Regions from separate parts of the Mycobacterium sp. NGS40 genome, predicted to be linked through region 2. Evidence: riboswitches for the same ligand, from Rfam matches in the RefSeq annotation. Region 2 holds a riboswitch; the other holds the start of a gene.
The links. Region 2 has a riboswitch for magnesium ahead of AC5Y5O_RS21620 (Rv1535 family protein). Riboswitches for the same ligand answer to the same signal wherever they lie in the genome.

Region 1: another riboswitch for magnesium. It lies ahead of AC5Y5O_RS06510 (hypothetical protein); the one in region 2 lies ahead of AC5Y5O_RS21620 (Rv1535 family protein).

The regions. Positions count from the first base shown of each region.
Region 1 is NZ_JCALDG010000003.1:169,801-173,183, reverse strand. It holds gene AC5Y5O_RS06520 (NADP-dependent oxidoreductase) at 1-156, shown strand, start outside; gene AC5Y5O_RS06515 (NRAMP family divalent metal transporter) at 160-1,794, opposite strand; gene AC5Y5O_RS06510 (hypothetical protein) at 1,903-2,118, opposite strand; M-box (ykoK) riboswitch at 2,382-2,603, opposite strand; gene AC5Y5O_RS06505 (O-methyltransferase) at 2,741-3,383, shown strand, end outside.
Region 2 is NZ_JCALDG010000015.1:19,404-22,786, forward strand. It holds gene AC5Y5O_RS21610 (carboxymuconolactone decarboxylase family protein) at 1-74, shown strand, start outside; gene AC5Y5O_RS21615 (NAD(P)H-dependent flavin oxidoreductase) at 110-1,234, shown strand; M-box (ykoK) riboswitch at 1,405-1,574, shown strand; gene AC5Y5O_RS21620 (Rv1535 family protein) at 1,852-2,091, shown strand; gene ileS (isoleucine--tRNA ligase) at 2,374-3,383, shown strand, end outside.

The DNA of each region.
Region 1 (3,383 bases), on a different contig from region 2:
GTGCTCACCGAGGTCGCCGATCTCGTCGCCGGCGGCGCCGTCGATTTCGACATCGCGGCGACGTTCCCGATGGATCGGGTGGCTGACGCCTTCGAGGAACTCGAGCGCCGGCACACACACGGCAAAATCGTTCTGCTGCCCAATGGTTCGCCGTAGTTGTCAGCCGACGCCAACCTCCACGATCTTGACGATCACGAATATGACGGCCAGCACCAGGTAACCGCGCAGGATCAACAGCCCGGTCCGGCGAATCGGCGAAAGAGCGGGGCGGGCAAGAGAGCTCAGCTCTGGCGTAAGCCAAGACTGCTGTTCCTGCCGACGCAGGGCCCGGCTTTCGGCACGACCTACTGGCGAGGCCAGTTTGGCCGCGCGAGTGTCGCTGTACCACTGGTCGCCGATGATCGCCACCGCGCCGCACACCACGCCGACCGCCGCACCGGCCGCCAGCCCTGCCTCGAGAGCTGCCGTGGACAGATCCGGGAAGAACGTGGCCGCCGTCAGCGCCAGCGACAGCAGCACCAGTGCCCACACGATGGCCCAGGCAACGACGTTCTGCCGCAACGTGTTTACCCACGGTCCCAGGATCGCCCGATCATTGCAGAGCAAGACCAGGAACACGGTCGCCGACGGTAACAGGATGCCGGCCAGCGCCTGCACACCCTGGGTAACCAGCCCGAGGATGTGATCCGGACTGAACGCCACCGCGGCCGACGCCCCGAGCAGCAGGGCATACCCTCCGTAAAATAATGGCGCCTCGCTGATTTTCCAGTGCAGCGAATGCCGCTTGCCCATCGCGTCGCCGATGGCATAGGTGGTGGCCAGCCCGATCGCATTGGCACCGATCAACGAGCCATCGAGAAGAATGATCGCGAACAGCACGCCGACGGGGTGGCGCAGCCCTTTTGCGACCGCACCGGCATCGGTGAAGCTGCCGGTTGCGGTCAGACCAAAGGCGGTGACTGCCATCAACGCCGTCGCACCGACAATGACCACGACGATACCGATGATCAAATCCGCTCGTGCATAGGGAATCCAGCGTGCCGTGATGCGCTTGTCAACCACGTTGGACTGTTGGAAGAACAGCTGCCATGGCGCCACCGTGGTCCCCACGATCGCGATGATCAACAGCAGGACGCCTGCGTTCAGTCCGCCCGGGAACTGTGGAACAAGACCGCCGACAGCCACTTTCGGACTCGGATGCACCATCAGCACCATCGGGAGCATCACAACGTTCACGGCGATCAGCAGGAACATCAGCCCTTCCCAGCGCCGGAACGAGCCGCCGGCGACCACGGCGAACAGTAGTACCGCGGCGGCGGGGATCGCGACGATCTTCGGACAGCCCAGGAATCCCAACGCCAGGGCGACACCGATGAATTCGGTGACGATCGTCAGGGCGTTCAGGACCAGCAGATCGCCGACGCTGAATGCGCCCCAAAACTTTCCGAAACGCTCAAAGATCAGGCGTGCGTGACCGACTCGCGCTACCGCACCCAGGCGCAGCACCATCTCCTGGTTCACGTACAGCACCGGAATCAGCAAAGCCAACGTCCACAACAGGTTCATCCCGTAGTCCTGGCCCGCTTGCGCGTACGTCGCGACGCCGCCGGCGTCGTTGTCGCCCACCATGACGATCAATCCGGGTCCGGTGATCACCAGCAGGGTGCGTAACCGCCGCCACCGGCCGCCCAACGCACCGGCGTCATCGCGCTTGATGCGGCCGAACGCTCCGACGATGTCGCCGGTGTGCGCGGAATCCAGCGCGGCCTGCGGACGGGTGGAAGTCAACGTCATGTCGTTCTCGCTATCTCGAAGTCGGGCTACAAAAGTCGGGTGTTCGACGCGCCCCAGCGGCGGGCTACCAACCCCCCGCCCGCCGCTGGGGACCGCTGGCGGAACACATCACCGGTGGTCTTTCCCACCGCCCGGTGACTGTCCGCCGGGCGCGGACGAGAGCACGGCGATCGGTGTCAGCGACACATACAGGTTCGCCCGCTCTTCGGGCGTCGGGATGTGCATGGCGCACAACCTGTTTGTCAGCAGCCGACCCGCACGCAGCATCGACCGTCCGCGCAACCTTCCAAGACCGCGAATACGGTCCGCAACAACAAAAGTCATGGTCTTCCCCTGTCGGAAGCCCGATCGGATCGCCGGCACGCCAAATACATCCCGCATTCGCCGCCGTCAATACGGTTGCGGAACAGCCAATTTGAGCTGCGTCAGCAGAAAGAAATGCCGGAACCGGATCGGTTCAAGATGGATTTCGGATAGCAACTATCGCCGGGACTCATCTCGCCCTCACCTCCTCACGGCCATGACACGCGCGGGTGTCCACGTTTCACACGCGGGAGAGGTACGAATGCCGGGCCATGAGCCCGCCGGCCGCACCCCTCTCGTCGGAGCTTCGGCACTGCACGGCGTATCTGGATCGACCGATGGTCGCGACCCGCTGCGCTTCGCCGCGCTTGCGATCGCTCCTCGTCCAGAAGCCACTTGGGCTCAACCCTTGTGTCCGGGAAGAGCTGTCCTGACCCGGGGCGTCTCTCGACGTTCGGGGTCAGTGGCCTGTGTCCGTGCAGACGCCTCACCTACCGAGGTGCTTGCCCAACCATGCTGGCACTGCCACCCGCTGCTCGTCAAACCCCTTTTGTCGCAACTGCGACGATCCGTGTTCTGGGTCACACGCCGGAGCATGCGGTCACCGCCCGGGCAAAAGTCGCCGAGGCATACCCTCGAGGGCATGGCGACAACCTTGCAAGACCCTCGCGTCGAGAGCGTGCTCGACCGGATGTACACAGAGACGAAGAACCAGATGTCACTGCTGCGTGAGCGGCAAGGTCAGCTCGAGCGCCCGATGACCACCGCCGAACGCACCGAGGCGATGAGCGAGTTCTACATCCCGGTGACGCCGGACGCCGGCCGGCTGCTGTACGCACTGGTTCGCGCGACCCGTCCGATAACGGTGGTCGAGTTCGGAATGTCGTTCGGTATCTCGGCCATTCATCTCGCGGCGGCCGTCCGCGACAACGGCGTGGGGCGCGTGGTGACCACGGAGCTCAGCGCCAGCAAGATTGCCGCCGCGAAGAAGACGTTCGCCGAGACCGGCTTGGACGACGTGATCACCATTCTCGAAGGCGATGCGTTGACCACGCTGGTGGACCAAGACGGGCCGATCGAATTCGTCTTGCTGGACGGCTGGAAGGATCTCTATCTTCCGGTGCTCAAATTGCTCGAACCCCGGCTCACCACAGGCGCTTTGGTGATCGCCGACAACGCCAGCGCGCCCGACATGGCGCCGTATCTCGACCGCGTGCGCGACCCCGTTAACGGCTACACCAGCTTCAATTTCCTGGTCCGGGAAAGCGACAGCATGGAAGTCAGCT
Region 2 (3,383 bases):
TGCGGAGCCTCGAGGTGCCCTTGGAGGATGGCGTGGTGGGCTGGCCGCCGGACGGGCGTGCTCCGGCGAGTTGATTGCCATGCCAGGCGATAACTCATAGCGTCGAGGAATGCGGACCAGAGTCGCCGAGATGCTCGGTGTGGAGTTCCCGATTTGTGCTTTCAGTCACTGCCGCGACGTCGTCGCCGCGGTCACCAACGCGGGCGGATTCGGAGTCCTGGGCGCCGTCGCACACAGCCCGAAACGGCTGCAGAGCGAACTGGCCTGGATCGAGGAGCAGACCGGCGGCAAGCCCTACGGGGTCGACCTGTTGTTGCCGCCCAAATACGTCGGTGCGGAAAAGGGCGGCATCGACGCGAAGCAGGTCAGGGAGTTGCTCCCCGAGGAGCATCGTGCTTTTGTCGAAGACTTGCTCGCCCGGTACGGCATCACGGCTCCGCCCGAACCGCCGCGGGCATCTGTCGGGGGTCTCAACGTCTCGCCCAAGGGTTACGAGCCATTGCTGGAAGTGGCCTTCGCGCACGACATTCGGTTGATCGCCAGTGCGCTCGGGCCGCCCCCGGACGACCTCGTCGAACGCGCGCACAGCCGCAACGTGCTGGTGGCCGCGCTGGCCGGCACCACCGCACACGCGCGACGGCATGCCGCGGCCGGCGTCGACCTGATCGTCGCGCAAGGCACCGAAGCCGGTGGCCACACCGGCGAGGTGGCAACCATGGTCCTGGTTCCCGAAGTCGTCGACGCGGTCGCGCCGGTCCCGGTCCTGGCGGCGGGCGGGATCGCCCGCGGGCGCCAGATCGCGGCGGCCCTGGCCCTGGGCGCCGAGGGCGTGTGGTGCGGCTCGGTCTGGCTGACCACCGAGGAAGCCGAGACCGACCCGGTGGTCAAGGAGAAGTTCCTGGCCGCCAGTTCCTCGGACACCGTGCGGTCGCGGTCGATGACGGGCAAGCCGGCGCGGATGCTGCGAACGGCTTGGACCGACGAGTGGGAGCGGCCCGACAATCCTGCTCCGCTCGGCATGCCGCTGCAGACCAACCTCGTCACCGAACCGCAGCTGCGCATCAACCAAGCGGCGGCCCATCCCGGTGCGAAGGCACGGGAGCTGGCAACCTATTTCGTCGGCCAGGTGGTCGGTTCGCTCGACCGGGTCCGGCCGACCCGTGCGGTCGTGCTCGACATGATCGAGGAGTTCGTCGACACCATCGGGCGGCTGGAAGACTTAGCTGAGAACTGACTGTCGGGGTCCGTTCAGCTGGGTGTGAACCATGCCACAGCGAGGTGTTTAGCCAGCTCAGGGGTGTCAAAGCTGATCGAAAGCTGTGAAGCGGCGTAATAAACCCATAAAGTTGCGCGACACGGCTCAGATCACATTGACCGGGCCGGATACCTCGTGGAGTATTTACTGCAGCACCTCGTTAGGTGAGGCGGCTACACGAACACAGGCCACTGACCCCGAACGTCGAAAGACGCCCCGGGTCAGGACAGCTCCTCCCGGCTTAAGGGTTGAGTCCAAGTGGCTTCCGGAGTTCCGGACACGTCGTGTGGTGCCAAAGCTCTGACGAGAGGGGTGCGGATTTCCGGCGGTCGCCGGATTCTGAACTCCTTCTGGTGCGCGCAAATAGGCGCGGGTAACCACACGCGTCGTGGCTGTAGAGGAGGTGAGGGACGTATGAGTTCCAGTGGCAGTCCGGATGGATATCCAGGACAAGCTCCGTCCCAATCCGACCTCCGGCCCGAGGCCTCGAGCTAGCGAATCGACTTAGCGCTCAAGCGTTCTCGGATCGGAACCCTGACGGGTCGGGACACATCAGTCCAGTCAGAACCCGTTTGCAATTCCGTTAGGAGACGATCATGACCGCAGTACTCTTCGACGAAGTAGTTGCCGTAGCGCCCGTCCGCAACCTGCGCGTCGTGCGCGACACCACGCCCACGCAGGCCCCCGTGCCCACGAAGGCCGCCCGTCCGGCCGACACCGGATACTTCGGCGCCGGCGACCCGCTGGTGGCCGGTGCCGCCCGCCTGCTGAGCGTCCCCGTCCGCCACCTCTACGCGGCGCTGTGGCGCGTCGGGTTCATTGAGATCACTGCCTGAGATCCCTACCGCGAGACTGCAGCTGCGTAGAGCTTTACTCGGCGTTTGAGTAGGCAGTTGCAGTCTCGCGGTAGAGTGGGTGCGCATCGATCCGGCTATCACCGGGGAGCTTTCGGAAGAACAGCCCGCACGGCCCAGTAGACCCGAACGGGTAGGCCCGTCACAGCCTGAATCGAGCGGCCGTGCGCCAGCACGGCAAGCGGGGTGGTACCGCGGTGCTCGCGCAGGTTGCGCGACCTCGTCCCCGGCCTGACCGTAGGCACGCAGGAGACGACGCGCACCGTGACCGAAAACGCTGACGCCAGGGCTTATCCCAAGCTGGCCGGGGGAGCCCCGGACTTCCCGGCGCTGGAACTCGAGGTTCTGGACTACTGGACCCGCGACGACACTTTCCGGGCCAGCCTCGCAAACCGCGAGGGCGCGCAAGAGTACGTGTTCTACGACGGGCCGCCGTTCGCCAATGGCCTGCCCCACTATGGGCACCTGCTGACCGGATACGTGAAAGACATCGTCCCGCGCTACCGCACCATGCGTGGCTACAAGGTGGACCGCCGTTTCGGCTGGGACACCCACGGGCTGCCCGCCGAACTCGAAGTCGAACGCCAGCTGGGCATCACCGACAAGTCCCAAATCGACGACATGGGCATCGCCGCCTTCAACGAGGCCTGCCGGGAATCGGTGTTGCGCTACACCGGCGAATGGCAGGCCTACGTCACCCGCCAGGCCCGCTGGGTCGACTTCGACAACGACTACAAGACGCTCGACCTGCCCTACATGGAGTCGGTGATCTGGGCGTTCAAACAGCTGTGGGACAAGGGCCTGGCCTATGAGGGCTACCGGGTGCTGCCGTACTGCTGGCGCGACGAAACCCCGTTGTCCAACCACGAGTTGCGGATGGACGACGACGTCTATCAGAGTCGCCAGGACCCGGCGCTCACCGTTGGCTTCCAGGTAGTCGACAGCAAGGTGAATCTGGAAGGCGCCTACCTGCTGGTGTGGACGACCACGCCGTGGACGTTGCCGTCCAACCTGGCCGTTGCCGTCAATCCGGAGGTGACCTACGTCCAGGCCAAGGTCGGGGACCGGCGGTTCGTCCTGGCCGAGGCGCGCGTTGCGGCCTACGCCCGCGAGTTGGGTGAAGAGCCCGAGATACTCGGCAGCTATTTGGGCGCCGATCTGCTGGGGATCCGCTACCTGCCACCGTTCCCGTATTTCATGGACAGGGTGAAGGCATTTCAGGTGCTGCCGGGCGACTTCGTCACCACCGACGACGGCACCGGGATCGTGCACAT